DNA from 3 places in the Pseudoalteromonas sp. NH0006-46 genome. Region 2 is predicted to be linked to each of the others. Evidence: predicted binding sites of a transcription regulator. Region 2 holds the regulator's gene; each other region holds the start of a gene.
The links. The regulator sigma-54, encoded in region 2, starts transcription at its own class of promoters, with help from an activator protein. The targets are predictions, from matches to a motif close to GTTGGCACGNNNNTNGNNT.

Region 1 (8,075 bases), on a different contig from region 2:
AATTTCAAGGCGATCTTCAAGTTGAGTAATATTGTCGTTACCAGGCGTTAATACAAATACAATATCTGCACCTAAAGTTTGCGCTATTTCACGGTTTACACGCCCTGCATAAGGCTGTTTACGAGTAGGAACCATGCCTTCAATAATGGCTACTTCATCATCGTTAATTTTACTTTCGAAGCGTTCAACAATTTCTTCTAATAAGTCGTCGCCTTTTGCATCGCCAATCATTTGCTCTGCGTAATCCAGTGCAAACGGGGTTGGTGGGTCAATAGGGGAGCCTTGTTTTATTATTTGTGTCGATTTTTCTGGACCGGTTTCGCCAGAACGTGGTTGAGCAATAGGTTTAAAAAAATTAACTTTAACTGCTTTTTGCTCTAATGCACGTACAAGCCCAACTGAAACTGATGTTAACCCAACTCCCGTAGAAATCGGTATCAACATAATACGGTGTGCCATATTAAAGCTCCTTAACAATGTTTGCAGAGTCTAGGGCGATGACCCATTCCTCATTTGTTGGCATAACAACACTTTTGATACGAGAGTGTTCTGTGCTGATCACACCTTGTTGGCCAAAGCGAGCATCTAAGTTTGCTTGTGCGTCACATTCTATGCCTAAAAAGCCAAGTTGAGTGATCACTTTTTTACGTATGATATCTGAGTTTTCTCCAATACCGCCGGTGAAAATAAGTGCATCAAGACGCTGCAAAGGCACCATGTACGACGCAATTTGCTTAGATAAACGATAGCAAAACATATCTAAGGCTAGAGTTGCTTGTTCATTTCCTGCTACAGCGGCTTCCTCAATGGTACGGCAATCGTTAGAAAGTTCGCTAATGCCTAATAAGCCACTTTTTTGATTAAGTAGGTCATCTATTTGCTGCGCACTATAATCAAGTTGCGTCGTTAAAAAGTTAAATAAGCCAGGGTCAATATCGCCACTGCGAGTGCCCATTACTAACCCTTCAAGGGGGGTTAGGCCCATACTTGTATCAACACTATTACCATTTTTAATCGCACATACTGAGCAACCATTACCCAAATGAGCACTTATAAAATTGCTTTTTTCAATAGGTTGGTTAAGTAATTTTGCTGTTTGGCCGGCAACATAAAAATGGCTTGTACCGTGAAAGCCATAGCGTCTAACACCAAACTCGGTATATAAATTGTAAGGTAGAGCATAAAGGTATGCGACCTTGTCCATTGTTTGGTGAAAAGCGGTGTCGAATACGGCAATTTGAGGCAAGCCTTTAAACGAGGCTTGCGCTGACGAAATACCCAGTAAGTTAGCATGCCCATGAAGCGGTGCAAGCGTAGCCGCTTGAGTGATGCTTTCAATTACTTTGTCGTTAATTAATACTGATTTAGTGAAATGTTCACCACCATGAACAACACGGTGACCCACAGCGATTAGCTGTTCATCTAGTTTATGATCTTTTATTAACGTTACTAACGTATCAATTGCCTCAGCATGAGCTTGATTCGGCGTTAAATCAATGAGGGTTTTAACTCCCTTGAATTTATACTTTACCGACGGAGTTGCTGCACCTAAACGTTCTGCTAAACCAGATATTATTTCATTACCGGTGTTTGCATCAATAATGGCAAATTTTAAACTTGAGCTACCACAATTTAGTACTAAAACATGTTGTGGTTTAGGAGCAGGTGTAGGCATAGATTTGATTTCCATAAATAAAGTTTAGTCAGTGAACGTTAAGCTATTTTGTTACACTAATATATTAATAAAGCGGCTAAAGTGGGTTATTAAGTAAGGCTATCAATAAGCTACTTTAGGCTTTTATTTTAAACCATCTGCTGTATTTAGTTTAGTGTTTTGCATAATTTAACAGCAAAATTAAGCACTTTTACTGATTAAGTGAAACCATATGAATTTGTGTTACAATTTATTGAGCGCAAGCTCATTTATATATTGAATAAAGTTAATGTGAGGAGTCATGATGCAAAAAAGTGTGATGTCACAAGTTCAAATTGGCCGACAGTACGCAAAACAATGGCCAATGCGAAAAGAGCTCGCTCCGTTGTTTAGTGAGTTCAGAGTTATTAAAGCAACAGAACTGGCTATCACGGTTATGCCGATACTTGCTATGTTAACGTTGTTTTTTCAACTTAATTATTTGGGGCCTGATTTTTTACCTCAAGCTATTGCCAGTGCATTATTCTTCATCTCACTACCTTTGCAAGGTTTATTATGGCTAGGGAAACGTGCGCAAACACCACTAGACCCTGTTATGCAAAACTGGTACAAAGAGCTTCACACAAAAATGGTCGCTAATGGGTATCAAGCCAAACTAAGTGAAAAGAAGCCTCGCTATTTAGAATTAGCGCATTTACTTAAAGATATGTTCGAAAAAATGGATAAAGCGTTTACTAAAGAACAGTTTTAATAAACGCTAGCGTTAATCATGCTTTCTTAAATTGCGTAATATAAAATGACAAAGTAACTAGGTGGTCACCTTTTTCTTCTAAGGCCTGCCAATGTTCAGGTCTAAATTTCCACGCAAACGGTGTCATCATAATCAGGTTTTTAACATCATTAATACTCAGTGTAACTTGCTCAGTGATTAAATCTTGGTGAGTTTCAGTGAAACCCTCAGGTACATCTACTTTCGTATGCTTGTTTACTGTTTGGTAAATATAAGCTTTTAACTCTTTTAGATGCCATGGGCCGGGGCTTGCGACCACAAGCGTGGCATTTGGTTTAGCGAGTCTATCAAGCTCTTTAGAAAATAAAGGCGCAAATACACTTATCAGTATATCAGCAAACTCTTTTTTAAACGGTGCCTGGCTGATTGAAGCCACACTAAAATGGCAATGAGCATATCGCTTTGCGGCATATTTAATAGCTGATTTTGAAATATCTACACCATAAATATTTGCTTGTGTGTTATCTGCAATAGCATGAGTGTAAAACCCTTCACCACACCCTAAATCAATAATATTATTACCTTGTAAACGGCTGACAATATCGCTGAGTGCTTGTTGTAAAAACGCATAATAGCCTTGCTCTAAAAAAGTACGTCTTGCCTGTACCATTTCAAGTGAGTCACCGGGCTGTTTAGAGTTTTTGTTTTGAACAGGGAGTAAGTTAACGTAGCCTTCTTTCGCAAAGTCAAAACTATGATTGTTTTCACAACTCAGCGAATTTAAAGAGTGTGATAGCGATTTGCTACATAAAGGGCATTGATATTCAAGACTCATGAGTCAAGGTAGTCCTTGTCGTAAAAAGTTTTAACCCAATGGGGACGGTACGTGATTAAGATAGTGATAGCCATTCCATTTAACATGGCTTCTGGAAACCAAATTATAGCACTTAAATAAACGTAATTGTCTGCAAGTTCTGGCCAATTGTACTGGCCTAAAAAGAAATAAAAGAGGGCACCCAAACTTATTTTGATACATGCTATAAACCCTGCAGTTATAAAAGCACAAACAAATATATATACAAAAAAATGCCGCGGTAAATAGTGATAGCATAAAATAAAACTTAAATAACTCAGCAATATGGGAATAAAAGCGCCAATAAGTAACTGTACAGGTAAAAGGTTAAAACTAACCTGCCCAAATGAAAACAACAAAGCACTTGCTAGTAGGCTACTCAAAATGGCTAGCCGCCAGCCCACTATTAATGTAGCTGCGGTAATACCCAGTATATGTAAGTCTAGGCCGGTTAAAATACCGGCTTTAATGCGCCAAAGTAATGCAAACACAAGGGCATAGGCTAATACGCCGGTTTGCCTCGCAGACGTTTTATAAAGCGATTTATAGGTGTTTTTGTCAAAACTAAAAATCGCAATAGCAACTACAAGGACCCACAACAGCCCTTGTATTTCAGTGTTTAACATTATAGCTACTTAAACGTTGACCAAATAGGCGCATGATCTGATGGCTTTTCGATCGCGCGAAGCTCATAATCTATTCCAGACTCAGTGCAACGCTCAGCAAGTGAATGGGTTGCAAGCACCACATCAATTCGCAGGCCGCGATTATCTAAAAAGCCTTTAGAGCGGTAATCAAACCATGAATATTGATCGTTCACCTCGGGGTAGAGTTCTCTGAATGTATCTTTGAACCCCCAATCTAGAAGTGTTGCTAGCCATTGACGTTCTTCTGGTTGGAAAGAGCACTTACCTGTTTTTAACCAGCGTTTAGCGTTTACCTCGCCAATACCTATGTCCAGGTCTGTAGGGGATATATTTATGTCACCCATAACAACCACATCTTGTTCGGGAGAAAGGTGTGTATTTAAGTGGGTCATCAAATCTTTATAAAATTGACGTTTATACGGGAATTTAGTTTCGTGGCTAATGTTATCGCCTTGCGGGAAATAACCATTCATAACTGTAATGTCGCGGCCGCTATCTTGTTCAATAGTGACACTGATCATACGCTTTTGCGACTCTTCTGTGTCGGTAGCAAACCCTTTTAAGACCGATTTTGGCTCTTTTTTGCATAACATAGCTACGCCGTAATGTGCTTTTTGACCATGAAAGTAGACGTGGTAACCCATTTTTTGAACATCGTCTAATGGAAACGCTTCATCATGAACTTTAATTTCTTGTAAGCCAATTACGTCTGGTTGATGCTTATCAATAACAGCTTGTAATTGGTGAAGACGAGCACGCAGACCATTGATATTGAAAGAAATCACTTTCATTCGATTTACCTTTAAATTAGTGCTTATTTTAATGGTAAATTGTATCAGTAATTTAGCTTATATAACATGTCTGAAATGACAAAATAGCTGCGCAAATGTTGATCAAATGCTGGTGAAAGTTTAAACATTGTTAATGTTGTATTAATTTATAAAATAAATAAAAAATTCAATTGATCTGCACAAAATTGGCTATATAATGCGCGCAAATTCATTGGCAAACTCGTTCACATAGGATCTCTCATGAAAGCACAATTATTTTTAGCGGCAACATTATTAGTATCTTCTTCTGTTTCAGCTCAAAGTAACACTTACTTTAGTCAAGACAACTCAATTGAGTCTAAATTGTGTGTATTAAGCGCAAACGAAGGTTTTTCTGCGGCACGTAAATTAGCAGCTAAGCACAACGTTTACTTATCGCGTTTTTCACAAAGCATTATGTGTAACGGCCAAGATATTCGCGATATTGCAAAAAAAGATTCAACAAACAACATAATTGAAAACAAAGTAGAAGTGTTTGCTAAAGACGCTCAACAAGAAACTCAACTATGTATTACTGCACTAAAGCAAGGTTTAGCGCCAGTACGCCAAAAAATCGGTAACTTAAACTCGCTAAAATGTAATGGTCAAAAAGTTACTGATTTTGTTAAGCGTTACCAAAATGCTGCAATTTAATTAGTACAACAAGAATTAACGAGAGCCCAGCTTTTATAGCTGGGCTTTTTTTTGCAAAATTTACAAGGTTGATTGAAAAGGTTTCAAGTCTAACGCATTGAAATAGAATGAAAAATACACAGGAAACCTGCAAGCTATTGAAATTTATGTTTATTTAATTTTGGCATTAGACTTGTATTAGTTGTTGTGACATTTACTAACAACGAAGGACACGTCTTATGAAAAAGTTAACATTAGCAACAACTATCCTAGCAACATTAAGTTTAGCGGCCTGTGCGTCTAATCAAGGTCTTGATAAAATAGATAGCGACTTTGCAAGTCTAGACAACGATAGTGATGGTTTCATTTCAAAAGTTGAAGCTGACGATGATAATATTTGGGGGCATTTTTCTAATATCGACACTAATATGGATGAAGAAATTAGTCGTAAAGAATTTAATGCCTACATGCAATTAAATACTGGTAAAGTTGCTACTGACAGTGATGTGAGCGAATCAGCTTTTAAAGCAAATATTGCTAAGTTTGATAAAATTGAAAGTAGCTTTGCAAGTTTAGATAACGACAGTAATGGTTACATATCAGTTGTTGAAGGTAATGACGACGATATCTCTAACCACTTTGGTTACATGGACAAAAACAAAGATAAACGAATTAGTAAAAACGAGTTTACGGGTTACATAAAGAAATATGGTAAAGCCGTAGCTGAAGATGATGCATTAAAAGTAATCAAACACAGCTAACTGTGATTTAGTTTCAAAACAGCAAGCCAGTTATAGTAACTGGCTTTTTTTATGGGTAAAGCTCAGTAAGCGCTTATCTTCCAAGGTTGAAATTGCAGCAATCTGTTTGGTATTTAGGCAAAATAGAGCCTGCTTAGTGTGGTTATTCCCTATAAATTGGCTATGACGCAGGAGCCGTTATCGAGCCCACCAATTTACAAACTTTGCGCCGAGATTAAACAGCACCTAGTTTAAACTCATCTTCATTCGTAAAGATAACAGACCTAATAAATTACCAGATATATTTTCCTAGTTAGTGCTTATTCTGTCATAATAGATGGCTGTGTATTTTTATTTATTAAGAGTGTATATGGCTGGGCGGCGAATTAGTGATGAGCAGTTAGTTGAAATCATTGAAGCTGCAATTTTTGTTGCAGACAAACCCATAAGTAAACGCCATATTAAAGACACTGTTTTAATGGATATTGCAATTTCTATGTCACGAATAAACCATGCCATAGAAACGATACAAACACATTTTCAAACCCGTGGTATCCGCCTTGTTGAAGTGGGCAGTGGTTATCGATTTCAAGCATGTAGCAGTTTAAGTCCTTGGTTGAGTAACCTTTGGCAAGAACGAGCGCCTAAATACTCACGTGCTTTATTGGAAACACTATCACTTATTGCCTATCGTCAACCCATTACACGTGGCGAAATTGAGCAAGTAAGAGGGGTAACAACGGGTTCGAATATAATTAAAACTTTACTCGAAAGAGAGTGGGTTAAAGTAGTAGGGCATAAAGAGGTACCGGGTAAACCCGCTTTATACGCCACGACTAAACAATTTTTAGATTATTTTTCATTAACGGGTTTAGAAAACTTACCTGCGTTACCTGCGCAACAAGAAAGTAAAATAGACCAGTTATTAAGTGATCCTTCTGTGAGAGAACCATCCGAATGAATGTACAAGGTGAAAAGTTACAAAAAGTCCTAGCCAGAGCTGGTGTAGGCTCGCGCCGTGAAATGGAAAAATACATTGACGCAAATCGTGTTAGTGTTAATGGCAAAGTCGCTAAATTAGGTGACCGCGTTGAAGAAACCGATTTAATTCGAGTAGACGGTCATACCGTAAAAATTGAAGAGAAAGCAGACAGAATTTGTCGTGTGATAATGTACAACAAACCAGAGGGAGAATTGAGTACACGCAAAGACCCTGAAGGTCGTCGTACTGTATTTGACAGACTACCTCGTATTGATGGCGATCGTTGGATAGCTGTAGGCCGACTGGATGTAAATACATCTGGTTTAATGTTGTTTACTAATGATGGTGAATTAGCAAATCGTTTAATGCACCCAAGTTATGAAGTTGAGCGTGAGTATTCTTCGCGTGTGTTTGGTGAAGTAACAAACGAAACACTTAAAAACTTGATGCGCGGTGTAGAACTTGAAGATGGTCCTGCAAAGTTCACAAATATTAAACCGCTTGGTGGTGAAGGAATTAACCGTTGGTTTAATGTGACGTTAAATGAAGGGCGTAATCGCGAAGTTCGTCGTTTGTGGCAATCTCAAGATGTTGAAGTGTCGCGTCTTATCCGTATTCGTTACGGTAAGTTAGAGCTCGACAAGCGTGTTCCACAAGGTGGTTGGATTGAATACGACTTAGATACCGTTAACTATTTACGTAAAACGGTTAAGTTAGGTCGTGAAACGCAAACTAAACTTTCAGTTATGCCAGAGAAACGTAAAGACAAACGCGCTAAAATTAATCAAATTAGAAAAGCGGTTAAAAAGCACAATCAACGTGTTAAGTCGACTAAACGTAAGTAACATTTTAACGTTCATAAAAAAGCCGCATTGTTGCGGCTTTTTTATTTAGGCTATTAAAAAATTAATACCTGTTACTTTTTTATTTGTGCATCTAATGACTCGCCATTGACTGCAGTTGAATCATCACTCATTAAATATAAGTAAGTAGGCATTATGCTTTCAGGCGTTGCCAACTTATCTCT
Region 2 (8,075 bases):
TTAGATCAAGTGCAAAATTTTTATCCATCACCTATGGCCAATGCAACCACTATTTATCATACAGAGATGAACTCTTTACGTAATATTAAAAATAATAGTGAGGTAGTGCCTGTGCCAAAAGGAGCTCGCCAGCGTAGATTACACAAAGCTATTTTGCGCTACCACGATGCATCAGGTTGGCCAATGATACGTGAAGCACTTCGTAAAATGGGTAAGGCTAATTTAATTGGCAAAGGGCCAAATTGTTTAGTGCCAGAAGAAGGCCGCGATGAAAAAGCGGGTAAAGCCGTTAATAAAGGCCGCAAAGGTGGTCGCCCAGCGCTTACACGTCATACGGGATTTAGCCAATTTAAAAAGGCTAATACAAAACCTAAAGTGGGTGGAAATAGACAAAAAGCCAGGTAGTTTCTACTGGGTAACTAAAAACGCGCAGCCATACATCAACTGCGCGTTTTTTTGTGACAGTTTTATACTTATATTAATAGCCAGGTAGCGGTGCCTAAAAAGGCAAAAATACCCACAATATCGGTCACTGTTGTAAGCACTACACTACCTGCAAGTGCAGGGTCTATATTCATTTTTTTAAGTAAAATAGGGATACTCGCTCCAGCCACGCCGGCTACCACTAAATTCATAAACATAGCAAAAGCAAGCACGCCGCCGAGCATAAAGTCCCATTGCCATAGTGCAATGACACCCGCTATTAATAATGACCATAAAATACCATTAAGCGCACCTATGGCCAGTTCTTTCATCATTAAAAAACGTTGGTTAGTTTGATTAATATGACCGACAGCAATACCACGAATAACAAGCGTAAGCGATTGGCTACCAGCAACACCACCCATAGAAGGTACAATGCCATTAAGCACTGCTAATATAGGTAAAATATCGAGTGTGCTTTCAAAAAAACTAGCTACAAAGGCGGCCGCAAGCGCCGTCAATAAGTTAACTCCTAACCATACTGAGCGTTTTTTAGAGCTTTTTAGGACGGGAGCAAAGGTATCTTCTTCATCATCAAGACCCGCCAAGCTCAGTAAGCTATGCTCAGCGTCTTCTCGTATAACGTCGACAATATCATCGATTGTGACACGACCTAGCAGCTGATCATTATCATCAACAACAGGGGCAGAGATCCAATTATGGCGTTCGAATAGTTGTGCAACTTCACTTTCATCCATAGATATTGGAATTGACTCACACTCTTCATCCATTAAATCACGAACAATTTTTTCAGGTGAATTAGTCAGCAATGTACTCAGCGACAAAGCACCAATAAAGCAGTTATGTTTATCAACTACATACAGATCATCTGTGCCTTCAGGTAACTCTCCACGAAGTCGAATGTAGCGCAGTACTACATCAATGGTAACGTCTGGACGAATAGTTACCGTATCGGTATTCATGAGTGCGCCGGCAGAACGCTCTTGATAAGACAACGCCTGTGTTGCGCGCTCCCTGTCTTGAATATCCATAGCGCTAACAACGTCTTTATAAACGGTGTCAGGCAAGCTACGTAACACTTCGCCTAAGTCATCGTGCCCCATATCTTCAGTAGCGGCAGCAATATGCTCAGGTTCCATTTGGGCTATGATGCCTAAACGTACGTCTTCTGATAACTCTTCTAGTACGTCCCCTTGAACATCAGGGTCAACAAGTTGCCAAAGTAATCGACGAATTTTATGAGGAGACGACTCCAATAATAAAGCAGTATCACATGGGGCGGTTTTTGCGAGCATGCGTCTAACTTGAACAAACTGGCCACTATTAAGTGACTTAGTCACTTGTTTTAGTTGTTGTAGTGGGTAGTCTTGTTCAAAAGCTTCGGGCATTGGCGTCCTTTATTTATATTGTAACTGTTACTTAGTGGGTGGGAGAGTACGAACTATTAGCCAGTTATTTTTGATTATAGTTATTTTATTTAATTGTTAAAAATTAACGTTACTCTTGCTCGTTAAATCGTTGCGAAATAAGCTCTCCAATGGCATTTAAAGCTTGTTTTGCATCAGGTCCTTCACATACCACTTTAACTTCTTTACCTTGGCTACTTTCAAGAAGCATCAGTGCTAATACACTATCACCAGCAGCTTCTTTGTCATCTTGAAATAAAGTGATTGAAGCATCAAATTTAACAGCAAGTTGAGCCAATACTGTCGCGGCTCTGGCATGTAGCCCTAATTTATTTTGTATTAAAAAAGTGTCTTCTATGCGCATACATTACTCTATCAAAGCTGAACAGGTTATTAGTTTATATAAATTATTTTTCTTGTTCTCTGTGGCGTATTTTTACATTAGGGTGTGTAACTGCAAAGCTTTCACCAATTGTTTGCGCTAAATATACAGAGCGATGTTGTCCGCCAGTACAACCAATAGCAATCGTTAAGTAGCTACGGTTATTGCGTTCTAAATGAGGCAACCAGGTTTGCACAAAAGTTTGTATTTGCCATGTGAACTTTTGAACTATGCTGTGGCTAGCTAAATAATCTTTTACTGGCTGGTCTAAACCATTGAGTGGTTTTAGTTCAGGCTCCCAATGTGGGTTAGGTAAAAAACGTGCATCAAATACGTAGTCTGCTTCTTTAGGTATACCATGTTTAAAACCAAATGATTCAAATGTGACAATCAGCTGCTTGTCTTTTTTACCTAATATTTTTTCACGAATCGATTCAGCGAGTTGATGAACACTCAAGTCGCTGGTATCTATCATGTAATCGGCACGAGTAGTTAGCACGTCAAGTAGTTCTTTTTCTTTTTTTATGGCTAAATCAAGCGGAAGCGAATCGATTGATAGAGGGTGCAAACGTCTTGTTTCTGAAAAACGTTTTATTAATGTTTGATCTTCACTGTCTAAATAAAATAGTGTTGGTTTTGTAAAACCCGGTAAATATTCAATAATGTGATTAAATTCATCTTGTTCTTTTGGCAAGTTTCGCACATCGATGCTAACGGCGATTTTATCGTAGTTATCAGAAACGCTTCTTACCAAAGAAGGTAATAAATTTACAGGGATGTTATCTACGCAATAATAACCTAGATCTTCAACAACGCGTAAAGCAACCGACTTACCAGAACCAGAACGGCCACTTATGATAATCAACTCCATTAATCACCCTTTAAATTTATTACGATTGGTCAACAATAATTTGATACAGCTCGGCGTCCGATTTAGCACAGCGTAGCTGTTTGCAAAATTCTTTGTTTTTTAGTTTATCAGCTATCGTCGCTAGCGTCTTTAAGTGTTGCTGGTTATCACCATCAGGTACGATGAGTGCAACAAAAATATCAACTGGTCGATTATCTATAGCATCAAAGTTAATCGGTGTTTCACTTACTAATACTAATGCTAAAGGTTCTTGTGCGCCGCTCATTCGACCATGTGGAATAGCTATGCCTCTTCCTATTCCTGTGCTACCTAGCTTTTCGCGAGTTAATAAAGCGCCCAAAATATCTTGTTGAGACAAATACGGTAATTTATCGTGAGCAAGCTCGCTAATAAATTCTAAAATTCTTTTTTTACTATTAAAAAGGACCGCAGCTTTGCTGCAGTCCTGGCATATAAGTGAACTTAGTTTCATCATATTAGTGTCGAGCAAGCTTCTCTTTGTGTTTAATTACTTGACGGTCAAGCTTATCAATCAATGAATCAATCGCTGCATACATATCTTGATGTTCAGTGGATGCGAATAATTCAGCGCCACTTACATGAATAGTTGCTTCTGCTTTTTGATTTAATTTTTCTATATCAAGAATGACATGAACATTATTAATATGATCAGAGTGCCTTTCTAGCTTCGCAAATTTGGTATTTATATAGTCTCTTAATGAATCAGTTAGTTCTACATGACGACCAGTTAAATTTAGTTGCATAAGCATTACCCTCTTTGTTTAGCGTCTTAGATCAGGCTCTTTCGCTGATTTGACGGTGGAATAGCAAGAGATTCGCGGTATTTTGCGATTGTCCGTCTTGCTACTTTAATTCCTTGCTCAGCCAATATATCCGCAATTTTGCTATCACTCAATGGTTTTGCTGAGTTTTCTGCTGCGATTAATTTTTTGATAAGTGCTCGTATCGCTGTGGATGAACATTCTCCACCATTTTCCGTGCTTACATGGCTTGAGAAAAAGTATTTAAGCTCAAATATTCCACGCGGTGTGTGCATGTACTTTTGAGTCGTTACGCGCGAAATTGTCGATTCGTGCATTTCTACCATTTCGGCTACATCATTTAAAACCATAGGTTTCATGGCTTCTGGACCGTGTTCAAAAAAGCCTTGTTGTTGTTTTACGATACAGTTAGTTACTTTTAAAAGTGTGTCGTTTCTGCTTTCTAAACTTTTAATAAACCATTTAGCTTCTTGTAAATGTGAGCGAATAAACTGGCTATCACCGCTCGACTTAACTGTACGCGACATTGCAGCATATTGGCTGTTCACACGAATTTTTGGCATGCTGTCTGGGTTTAGTTCAACAACCCAGCGGCCTTTAATTTTCTTAACTGACACATCTGGTATTACATATTCAGACTCTTCTCGCACTATTGTGTCTGCAGGCTTTGGGTTAAGCGTATGAATAAGTGTCATTACTTCTTTAAGCTCATCTTCTTTGAGCTTCGTTTTTTTCATTAATGTACGGTAGTCGCGAGCAGCTAACAAATCTATGTGCTCGGTTAAAATCATTTTTGTTTCGTCAATAAAAGGGGTGCCTTTATCAAATTGATTTAACTGAATACACAAACATTCTTGTAAGCTTCGTGCTGCAATACCAACAGGGTCAAATAATTGAATACGCTTTAAAACGGCTTCAATTTCATCAAGTTCAACCTCAACGTCATCGTCGTTATCTTGATTAAAGCTCTCTAAAATTTCTTCACAGCTGAGGGTTAATATGCCTGAGTCGTCCACGGCTTCAACTATTGCAATAGCAATCGCTTCATCCGTAGGGCTAAATGGCGTTAGTTGTAATTGCCACATTAAGTATTCGTGAAGGGTTTCAGTCGATGCACCTTGATAAATAGACTCATCTTCAGGCATGGGGCCTGAAGACGATGCTGGGGCGGCACTCATGTACTCATCCCAGCTAACGTCCATTGCCATGTCGTCACTGACGGTATCTTTTGCTAGGGCTTCACCACTGTCTTGTTCATACTCACTGGGGGCTTCATCTGCAGATGCACTTACTGTCACTTCATCATTATCTGCTTTTTGCTCATTTTTGCCTGCAAGGTCATCGGCATAGTCTTGCTCCTCAACCTCAAGTAATGGGTTGCTGTCGAGCGCTTCTTGTATTTCTTGCTGAAGATCCAATGTGCTTAATTGCAGCAAGCGAATAGCTTGTTGCAACTGAGGTGTCATTGTAAGTTGCTGGCCCATGCGCAGCTGTAGTGATTGCCTCATGTATCTCTAACAATCCTTTTAAGTTGTTATAATTAATACTAGCAGATGCATACAAATAAGGCGTAAATGTTACAGCCTAAATTGCTCGCCTAAATATACATCGCGTACAGTTTTATCGTTTAATACGTGTTCAGGGGTACCAGAAGCAATCAGTTCCCCATGAGAAACTATGTAGGCTTTTTCGCAAACATCAAGGGTTTCTCTTACATTATGGTCTGTTATTAATACACCAATACCACGGTTTTTAAGGTGTTCAATAATTTTTTTAATATCCAACACTGAAATAGGGTCAACGCCGGCAAACGGTTCGTCTAATAAAATAAACTTTGGATCTGCAGCTAAAGCACGTGCAATCTCTACTCGGCGACGCTCTCCGCCCGATAGTGCCATACCTTTGCTATCGCGAATGTGTTGAATACTAAATTCATCCAATAGATTATTAAGTGTATCTTCTCTGGCTTGCTTAGTGAGCTCCTTTCGAGTTTCTAAAATAGCCATTAAGTTTTGATACACGGTTAACTTTCTGAATATAGACGACTCTTGCGGCAAGTAGCCAATGCCTAATCTAGCACGACTGTGCATAGGTAAAAGAGTAATATCGTTCTCGTCGATAGATATTTTACCTTTATCGCTAGGGACTAAGCCTACAATCATATAAAACGTGGTGGTTTTACCGGCACCGTTAGGACCAAGTAAGCCCACAATGCTGCCGGCTTTAACTTCTAAGCCTACATTTTTAACTACTTCTCGGCCTTTGTAGCTTTTGGCTAATAGCTCTGCTTTTAATGTACTCATGGCTTACCTTTATCGCTTTTTTTTGGCTCCACAGGTACTAAAATGGTGTGCACGCGATCCGTTGAGCTTTCATCTTTTTCGGCGCTAATGAGTTGTTGCTCAATATCGTAGGTAATGCTTTTTGCATTCATTTTTTGCCCAGCTTGAGAGACCTGTGCATTTCCAATTAATGTTAAAAAACGTTTAGAAACATCGTATCTAACTTCATTAGCGCTGGCGCTCATTATTGTGCCGTCGGCTTGTTTTTCTTCAAAATAAGCGGGTGTACCTGTAGCAATTAACAGTTGCTTGTTATCACCCAATTCATCGCGTTTATGCACTTCTAGGCGGTCAGCGGTAATTTTTCTGTCGCCATGAATAATTTCAACGTTTTTTTCGAATATACCTACATTTTCTTTCAGTTGACCTTCTTGCTTATCAGCACTAATAGAAATTTGATTTGCAGCAAGTGGCGCCGTTGGTTCAGCAGCATTTGCACCGAGTGCAAGTATAAATGTTGGAATAATAAAGAGTGTTAATAGTTTATTGGTCATAATAAATAGTTCGCGTATGGTTAATTAGTTTTATCACTTCGGTTTTTAAATCGGCTTCGAGGCCTTTACCGGTGATCTTTAAATTGGGTCCTGTAACAATGACAGGTTGTTCTGATTGCATCGTTAGTAATTTTATATCTACCTGAATATTATCAGCATTTATTTTATCTATCATTGCGTTATCAGTTAAGTTACTAGCAACAACGTTACCTTCTAGTATTAATTGTCTGCCTTCGTATAGTGTTGCTTCGTTAGCGTTAATTCGCCACGTTTGTTTGTCGTTATAAAGCGTAAAAATGGGTTTATCAAAAAAGGTAAATCCTAATTCTTGATATAACTCCATTCGCGCTGCCGTTACTTTGTGGCTAATCTTCCCATTCTCGTCATACGCTGTTTGTTTTAGCTCTATGGCAGTGTAATCGGGCTTTGCAATAATGTCTGCTTCGGTTTGCTGCGGTAAACTTACTTGTGTGAAATAAGGGTACCAAAGCCAAACCATACAGCTGATGAATAAAACGCTTAATATGATGCGCGCTGCATTCATGAACTCGTACCTTTGGTGGTCAAGGGTTTGTTGTTTTCAAGCATTAGCAGGTCGGTAAGCTCTCTCACTGCACCAAATCCACCAAGCATTTGTGTGGTGTAATGCGCTAAACGTTTTATTAGCGGATGTGCGTCATTTACTGCAACAGCAAACCCTACTAACTCCATTACCGGCATGTCGGGGCCGTCATCGCCAATGTAGGCAATTTGCTCATCACATAAGTTAAGCTTTGTTTTTAGCTCCTCATAAGCGAGGAGTTTGTTTTCTTGACCTTGGTAAATGTGTTGTACTGTTAGGCTTGTCATACGCTGTTGTACTATTTTTGAATGTCGTCCGGTAATAACCGCAACGTCAAAGCCGCTGTTAATTAGCGCTTTAATGCCAAAGCCATCTTTTGTATTAAACGCTTTGAGCTCTTCACCTTGGTTACCCAGATAAATACGACCATCAGAAAACACACCATCGATATCACAAATAAGCAGCTTTACTTTTTTAGCACGTGCTTTTGCGTCTTCGCTTAGAGGTTGATAGAGCTCTTCAAATTGCATTTATAGTACTCCTGCTTTTAATAAGTCTTGCGTATTTAATGCACCAATAGGGTGATTTTGCTCATCAACAATTATTAAGCCATTTATACGTTTTTGCTCCATAATATTTAACGCTTCAGCGGCCAAAATATCTTGTGTTGCAGTGGTGCAGGACTTAGTCATCACAACATCTATTTGTGTTGTATGTATATCAATTCGTTGTTCTAAAATACGGCGTAAATCACCGTCAGTAAATAGCCCTACAAGTTGCTGCTGAGAATCA
Region 3 (8,075 bases), 370 kb from region 2:
GACAAAACGTACCGAGCGCGACAACCTGTATTTGCTGCAGAGCTTACCAAAGCTTCTGAGTCGGCAAGTAACAATCAGGGCTCTTCTGTTGGTGTTAAAGTGCTGGGCATTGTTGAAAGCAGTGCACCATTACAAATTGAATACAACCCTAATCACCCGAGTGCGGATGAAAATGGTTATATTTACAAACCCAACGTTAATGTTGTAGAGGAGATGGCGAACATGATTTCTGCTTCTCGCTCTTATGAAACAAACGTGCAAGTTGCAGATGCAGCTAAGCAAATGTTAAGTAAAACTCTGCTGCTAGGTCAGCGTTAACCGAGGGTAGGTTATGAGTAACGATATTAGTACATCTTCATCCTATTTAGACTCTTTACGGTGGCAAGATACAACGCCCACTTCAAATGAAGAAAAGAGCGATGCGTTAACTCAAGAAGACTTCTTCTCGTTGTTAACCCAGCAATTATCGTTTCAAGATCCGAGCAAGCCTGCGGATAACGATCAAATGATTGCGCAAATGACCAACTTCACGATGGCTGAAGGTATCTCAAACCTTAATAGTAATTTTGAGTCACTTGCAGCTTCGATGACATCTAACTCCGCTTTACAAGCGTCAACATTAGTTGGAAAGCAAGCATTACTAGAGTCAGATTCTTTAGATTTAAATGCAACTGGTGAAGCCAAAGGGTCAGTGGTTGCAGAAAGCCCAGTAGAGAGTTTAACGCTTCGTATTACGGATGAATCTGGACAACTTGTAAGAAGTATTGAACTAGGATCGCAATCGGCTGGTGCAGTACGTTTTGCTTGGGATGGTAAAAACGAAGCGGGTGAACGTTTACCGGAGGGTGAATACAATATAGTGGCTGAAGGCAGCACTAACGGTGAATTTTCAAGCCTTCCTATAGCTACGTTTAAAAATATTGAAAGTGTAAATATAAATGGTGCTAATGGCATCATTATTAACACTAAAGAAGGTGCGGTTAGGCTGACTGATGTCGCAGAGATCGCGTAATAGAGTTTAATAATATTTTGCCTGTTTGCAGGCTGTATTTAATAGGTTAGAGGTCAATTATGAGCTTCAATATTGCATTAACAGGCATAGCTGCCGCACAAAAAGATTTAGACGTTACCGCAAATAATATTGCGAACGTTAATACAACCGGTTTTAAAGAGTCACGTGCTGAGTTTGCAGATGTATATGCCTCTTCAGTGTTTAGTTCTGGTAGAACTAAAAATGGTGACGGTGTTCAAACTACTATGGTTGCCCAGCAATTTCACCAAGGTTCGCTGCAATTTACTAATAACTCATTGGATTTAGCCATTACAGGTGAAGGCTACTTTGCAATGAGCCAAGACCTGGGTGCGCAAGATTTTACCTTTACAAGAGCAGGGGCTTTTAAGTTAGATAAAGATAACTTTATCGTTGATGCTAAAGGTAACTTTTTACAAGGTTTCCCTGTAGATGAGGCTACCGGCGATACGACCTCTGTTAGTTTAAGTACTTCGTCGGCACTGCAAATCCCTGATTCGTCTGGATCACCTCGTGCAACGGCAACGGTATACAGCTCATTTAATTTAGATTCACGTGCAGATGCGCCTTCGTTGCCATTTGATCCAACAGAAAGTGCTTCGTATAACTCATCAACTTCAACCACTGTTTACGATTCACTGGGTGAGGCACATGTTTTACAATATTTTTTTGTAAAAAATGATCCGACGACAAACCCTAATGAGTGGGATATACATGCAACGCTCGATGGTTTAGTTGTTGATCCAGCAACGGGCGCTGAGCAAACTACTGCGCCATATACACCTTTAACCACCCTAGGTTTTAGTTCAAGCGGTTTACCTGAAACAACAAATGGGGTTGCTAATACAAACCCAAGCAGTTTCGATGAGTTAGTTTTACCTGCGGGTGCTGGGACTGGTTTATCTTCGTTACTGACTAACGGCGCATCATTTCCTGATACGGGCGTAGAGCTTAATTGGCGAGATGAGGCTGCAACTACAAATAAGCAGCCAACTCAGTACGCAAGTCGATTTGAAGTTAAAGCGCTAGACCAAGATGGCGCTACGGTTGGTCGTTTAGCGGGTATTGATATTGGTACCGACGGAAAAATAGTGGCTTCATACAGTAATGGCGACACATCTTTCTTAGGTCAGGTAGCGATGGTTCGTTTTTCTAATTCACAGGGGTTATCGCAAGTTGGTGATACCTCTTGGAAAAAGAGCTTAACGTCAGGAGAGCCAATTGCAGGTGAACCAGGCTCGGGTACATTAGGTTCAATAAATTCATCAGCACTAGAGCAATCTAATGTGAACTTAACGAATGAGTTGGTTGACCTAATTAGTGCTCAGCGTAACTTCCAGGCTAACTCTCGTGCGCTTGAGGTTAACTCAACACTGCAACAGGCAATTTTACAGATTCGTTAATTTAATACTTAACATCATTTTTAAGGGCTGCTTTTTAAAGTGGCCCTTTTTATTTTTACTTTATTTAGTTTGTTTTATAACCATTTTACATCATTTTCTATTGTGGCATCTATTTTGCATTTCCTGTGTATAGAGATTTTTGAAACGAGTCGATGCTATGGACAAAATGGTCTACATTGCGGCCTCAGGCGCTAAACAAAGCCTACAGGGGCTGGCCCTCAAAGCCAATAATTTGGCGAATGCGAATACCACTGGATTTAAGTCAGACTTTGCACAAGCTCGCTCTATGCAGGCTTTTGGCGAAGGGTTGCCGTCGCGTGTTTTTTCTATGCAAGAGCGTCCGGGTTCTAATATGACCTCTGGCGGCATAGTCGAAACAGGCAGAGACCTAGATATTGCAATGAGCGATAACGCGTGGTTAAGCGTGCAGGATGCCTCAGGCAATGAAGCTTACACCAATGTGGGTACATTAAATATTACCGCTGAAGGTATGTTAATGACCAGCCATGGTCGTCAAGTAATTGGCGAAGGCGGGCCTGTCATTTTACCAGTACCGATCGAAAAAATTGAATTTAGTGAAGACGGCGCAATTCAAGTTCGTCCGCAGGGGGCGCCTGCTACGTTTTTAGAAGAAGTTGACCGTTTGAAGGTGGTTGAAGCTAATAGTTTTCAACTAGAAAAAGGGAACGATGGTTTATTTAGGCCTAAGGCAGGAGAGGTTGTTGATACTTCTGCCAATGTTAAAGTATTAAGCGGAACCTTAGAAATGTCTAATGTGAACCCTGTTCACGAAATGGTCGATATGATCAGCCATCAACGTCAATTTGAGTTACAAGTAAAACTGATGAAAACAGCTGAAGATCTTGATAGATCACAAGATCAGCTGATGCGCATAGTTTAACTTTAAATGAGGACACGATTATGAATCCAGCATTGTGGATCAGTAAAACGGGGCTAGACGCTCAACAAACCGATATTTCGGTTATATCAAACAATTTAGCGAATGCCAGTACGGTCGGTTATAAAAAAAGCCGCGCTATTTTTGAAGATTTACTCTATCAAAATATTAACCAGCCCGGAGGCCGCTCGTCACAAGACACTGAAATGCCATCTGGTTTAATGTTAGGTGCCGGTGCAAAAGTCGTGGCTAACCAAAAAAACTTTTCTCAAGGTAACATGCTAACTACTGAGAATTCATTGGATTGGATGATCTCAGGGCCTGGCTTTTTTGAAGTATTACAACCCGATGGCAATATTGCTTATTCTCGTAATGGGCAGTTTACTACCGATGGCGATGGTCGAATTGTAACGTCTGGGTCTGGTTATGTTGTGCAACCAGAGATGAACGTTCCCGATGATGCGCAATCAATCACTATTTCACAAGATGGTGAAGTATCTGTGCGTATTTCAGGCCAAGCCGACAACGTTGTTATTGGCCAGCTTACAATTAGTGATTTTATCAATCCATCGGGTCTTGAGCCTGTAGGGCAAAACCTTTACACCGAAACGGCTGTAAGTGGCGCGCCTGTGCAAGGTAACCCGGGTGTAGAAGGCTTAGGCACAATTATTCAGGGTTCACTTGAAACATCAAATGTAAATGTAACAGAAGAGTTGGTTAACCTGATTGAAACGCAGCGAATCTATGAAATGAACTCAAAAGTTATTTCGGCGGTTGATGAAATGATGAGTTACATTAATCAGCAATTATAAGGTGTAGGGGGAATTATGCGTCATTATATGTTATTTGCGGTAGGTACATTATTTTTAAGTGGCTGTGTCTCAACACAAAATAGTGATGTTGTTCAAGATGACCCCTATTATGCGCCAATGTATCCTGAACCAAGTATGGAGCCGGTAGTTGCAACGGGTTCGTTATTTAATACTAATGTATCAAACGACTTATACGCAGACCGAAAAGCACTGCGTACTGGCGATATTATTACTGTTAATCTACAAGAGTCTACTCAAGCAACAAAAGCTGCTAAAACAGAAACTGATAAGCAATCTGATGCTAGCCTAGACCCTGTAATAGGGCTTGGTGGTTTACCCGTTAACATTGGTGGCGATAGTATTCAGTTTGGTATTGGTAGCGATGCCTCTTTTACGGGTGATTCTAAATCAAATCAATCCAACAGCTTATTTGGCAATATTTCGGTCAATGTTATGCGTGTTCTACCTAACGGTAACTTAGTGATTCGCGGCGAAAAGTGGTTAACGTTAAACACTGGCGAAGAATTTATTCGTTTGGAAGGTTTGGTACGCCCGCAAGATGTGAGTTCTGATAATACAGTTGAGTCAAACCGAATAGCCAATGCACGTATTCAGTACTCTGGCAAAGGGCAAACACAAGAAGCGCAAAGTGCAGGTTGGTTAACACGTTTTTTCAGCAGTTCGATTTTTCCTTTTTAGAGGGCATTCATTATGAATGTATTAAAGTTAATTTGTTTAATCACGCTAATAGGTTGCCATTTTTCGGCAAATGCAGAGCGTATTAAAGATATTTCTATGGTCGAAGGGGTTAGATCGAACCAGTTGGTAGGTTATGGCTTAGTAGTCGGTTTACCGGGTACTGGTGAGCAAAGCCGGTTTACTCAACAAAGCTTTAAAGGCATGTTGAGCAATTTTGGAATTTCGCTACCTGCAAGCTTAAGTCCTAAAATTAAAAACGTTGCTGCCGTTGCTGTACATGCTGAATTACCTGCTTTTAGAAAGCCAGGTCAAACAATTGACGTCACCGTTTCATCTATCGGCAGTGCGGGTAGCTTGCGTGGCGGTACTTTGTTGCAAACGTTTTTAAAAGGGGCTGATGGCAATGTATATGCTGTAGCTCAAGGCAGTTTAATTGTTGGAGGCCTCGGCGCACAAGGTGCTGACGGCAGCCGTGTTGTTATTAATACCCCGACGGTGGGGCGCATTCCAAGTGGCGCAACAGTAGAGCGTGAAGTTAAAAGCCCGTTTATGCAAGGTGACTTTATAACTTTTAATTTAAATCGCCCTGATTTTACAACAGCAAAGCGCCTTGAAAAAACAATTAACGATTTAGTCGGGCCTAACAGTGCAAAAGCAATCGATTCAGTCTCTGTTCGTGTGATTGCTCCTAGAGATGCCTCTCAACGCGTATCTTATTTATCAACACTTGAAAACCTGGAGTTTAAACCTGCAGATATGTCTGCCAAAATTATAGTTAACTCCCGTACTGGTACTATTGTAATAGGCAAAAATGTTAAGTTGCAGCCTGCTGCAATAACGCATGGTGGGTTAACAGTTACTATTACAGAGCAGCAAAACGTGACTCAACCTAATGCGTTGGCTGAGGGGGAAACGGTAGTGACACAGCAATCAATCATTGATGTTAACCAAGATGATTCTCGTGCATTTGTTTTTAACCCGGGTGTTAGCTTAGACGATTTAGTACGCGCTATTAACGAGGTAGGCGCTGCACCAGGCGACTTAATGGCTATTTTAGAAGCCCTAAAAGAAGCTGGAGCTATTAACGGTCAACTTGTTGTTATTTAATATTTATTAAGCTTTAGCAAATGCTTTGCTAAAGCTTCCCTTTTACTCCCTCATTCACATTTCCAATCTGGCTTAAATTTTGCATTTTAATTTATATTATTCACTATTGTGTCAAAAAGCTGATGGAAACGAATCATCTAGACAAACAAAACTTTTTTGATTTAGGCAATTTAGATTCACTTCGTAAAGAAGCCTTAAGCAGTGGTGATGCATCGACTGATGCGTCTAAAGCCGCTCTAAAAAAAGCAGCTGCGCAATTTGAAGCTATTTTCACTCAAATGTTACTTAAAAGTATGCGTAAAGCTAACGAAGCGTTTGAAGATAAAGAAAGTCCGCTTAACTCAAGTAGTGTTAAGTTTTTTGAAGACATGCACGATCAACAGCTATCTACTGAGCTTTCATCAAATGGCTCTTTAGGCCTTGCTGATTTAATTGTTCAGCAGTTATCGCCAGACGGCAAAACTTTTATGCCGGGCTCTGTATTGAGAACCACCAATGACTTTTTAAGTGATATGCGTGCTGGCTCGTCGCTTCCTCATACTCAAAACGAAGAAAATGCAGCGATTAATGTGCATAACAATAAAGCCGATTCTAAAGTGCCTAAAGCATCTTCAGCGCCATTCGAAAGCACAGAAGAGTTTGTTACTACAGTGTGGGAACACGCTAAAACTGCAGCACAAAAAATTGGCTTAAACCCTGCTGTAATGGTTGCACAAGCGGCACTTGAGACTGGTTGGGGTAAGCACATTATTAATAAGAGCGACGGCAATAGTTCAAATAACTTATTTAATATCAAATCAGATAAAAGCTGGGATGGCGAAAAGGCAAGTAAAGTAACCCTAGAATTTGAAGAAGGAACACCTGTTAAAAAGCAGGCTAGTTTCAGAGCTTATGACTCGATAAAAGAGAGTGTTAACGACTTTGTTGATTTTTTAACTCAAAATCCTCGTTATCAAGAAGCATTACAAAATACTGCTAAGCCAAGCGATTTTTTAGATTCTTTACAAAGAGCTGGCTATGCAACGGATCCTAATTACGCGGACAAGATAAAAAAAGTACTTAACAGTGCTCAATTAAAAGATGTTGCAACAAGCGTAATTCGCCAAGGAGTAAAGTAAATGTCGTTTAACTTATTAAATATTGCCAGTTCAGGGGTTAGAGCTAACTCTGAACTACTGCAAACGACAAGTAAAAATATTGCGAATGTAAATACCGAAGGCTACGTGCGAGAGCGCACTGAGCATACAACTATGATCGATAACCAGGTAGGAAAAGGAGAAACCTATCGCTTGTTAAATCAGTTTGCGCAAGAGCAATTAAATAGAGATACCTCTAATAAAACGTTTTTTGATCAGTTTGTTACAGAAGCAAATCGTGTTGATAGTTTGTTTTCAGAAGACTCTAATAGTTTATCTACTAGTATAAACTCATTGTTTAATAATGTTCAAGAGTCGCTAAATCAACCCTCATCTACTGTTGCTCGCTCGCTTGTGATGACCGATGCTGAAAACTTAGTGAATCAAATGGACAGACTCTCAGGCATTGTTTTTGATCAGAAAAATATTGTCAATGAACAGCTAGACGTATTTACAGAAGAGGCGAATGGCTTAATTCAAAAAATTGGCACATTAAATCAGGATATTGCCGCTGTAAACGGCACTAATAACCAAGCAGATGCGAGCTCTACTTATAATGAACGCGATAAGGCTATCCGTGATTTATCTGAGCTAATAGACATAGAAACACTTGATGGTCCAAACGGTGAAAAACTTGTATTTATGGGCACAGGTGAAGCAGTTGTAATGCAAAATGGCTCGTTTAATTTGTTTTCTATGCGTGGCGATCCTGATCCAAATTTTAAAGAGCTTAGGCTAGATGTAAATGGTGGCAAGGCAGTGCCGCTTGAAGTTGATGTATCTAAATTAAAAGGAAAAATCGGCGGATTACTGGCATTTAGAGACGATGTGCTAGTCCCGGCTCAAAATCAAATTGGCCAAATGGGTTTAGCAATAGCTGATTCTTTTAATGAACAAAACAAGCTAGGTATGGACGCTAATGGAGAGCTTGGGGGAAACATTTTTAATATTCCTACGGTTGGTGGCTATGCTTATGCAGCGAATACGGGT

Region 1: the regulator sigma-54 is predicted to act here: its motif matches at 5,507-5,525, upstream of AC27I2_RS09895 (EF-hand domain-containing protein).
Region 3: the regulator sigma-54 is predicted to act here: its motif matches at 2,535-2,553, upstream of AC27I2_RS02790 (flagellar basal body rod protein FlgF).

The regions. Positions count from the first base shown of each region.
Region 1 covers NZ_BAAJML010000004.1:46,448-54,522, reverse strand. Annotated here, with positions in the region: gene pta (phosphate acetyltransferase) at 1-459, opposite strand, end outside; gene AC27I2_RS09925 (acetate kinase) at 461-1,675, opposite strand; gene yfbV (terminus macrodomain insulation protein YfbV) at 1,959-2,405, shown strand; gene AC27I2_RS09915 (putative RNA methyltransferase) at 2,422-3,219, opposite strand; gene AC27I2_RS09910 (energy-coupling factor ABC transporter permease) at 3,216-3,863, opposite strand; gene xthA (exodeoxyribonuclease III) at 3,869-4,675, opposite strand; gene AC27I2_RS09900 (exonuclease III) at 4,916-5,347, shown strand; gene AC27I2_RS09895 (EF-hand domain-containing protein) at 5,566-6,087, shown strand; gene scpB (SMC-Scp complex subunit ScpB) at 6,437-7,027, shown strand; gene rluB (23S rRNA pseudouridine(2605) synthase RluB) at 7,024-7,893, shown strand; gene AC27I2_RS09880 (YciK family oxidoreductase) at 7,965-8,075, opposite strand, start outside.
Region 2 covers NZ_BAAJML010000001.1:246,240-254,314, forward strand. Annotated here, with positions in the region: gene AC27I2_RS01080 (YgiQ family radical SAM protein) at 1-405, shown strand, start outside; gene mgtE (magnesium transporter) at 474-1,832, opposite strand; gene AC27I2_RS01090 (HPr family phosphocarrier protein) at 1,942-2,214, opposite strand; gene rapZ (RNase adapter RapZ) at 2,258-3,103, opposite strand; gene ptsN (PTS IIA-like nitrogen regulatory protein PtsN) at 3,123-3,575, opposite strand; gene hpf (ribosome hibernation promoting factor) at 3,580-3,867, opposite strand; gene AC27I2_RS01110 (RNA polymerase factor sigma-54) at 3,894-5,393, opposite strand; gene lptB (LPS export ABC transporter ATP-binding protein) at 5,463-6,188, opposite strand; gene lptA (lipopolysaccharide transport periplasmic protein LptA) at 6,185-6,721, opposite strand; gene lptC (LPS export ABC transporter periplasmic protein LptC) at 6,711-7,265, opposite strand; gene kdsC (3-deoxy-manno-octulosonate-8-phosphatase KdsC) at 7,262-7,813, opposite strand; gene AC27I2_RS01135 (KpsF/GutQ family sugar-phosphate isomerase) at 7,814-8,075, opposite strand, start outside.
Region 3 covers NZ_BAAJML010000001.1:613,427-621,501, forward strand. Annotated here, with positions in the region: gene flgC (flagellar basal body rod protein FlgC) at 1-318, shown strand, start outside; gene AC27I2_RS02780 (flagellar hook assembly protein FlgD) at 332-1,012, shown strand; gene flgE (flagellar hook protein FlgE) at 1,072-2,433, shown strand; gene AC27I2_RS02790 (flagellar basal body rod protein FlgF) at 2,591-3,334, shown strand; gene flgG (flagellar basal-body rod protein FlgG) at 3,355-4,143, shown strand; gene flgH (flagellar basal body L-ring protein FlgH) at 4,159-4,842, shown strand; gene AC27I2_RS02805 (flagellar basal body P-ring protein FlgI) at 4,855-5,949, shown strand; gene flgJ (flagellar assembly peptidoglycan hydrolase FlgJ) at 6,072-7,067, shown strand; gene flgK (flagellar hook-associated protein FlgK) at 7,068-8,075, shown strand, end outside.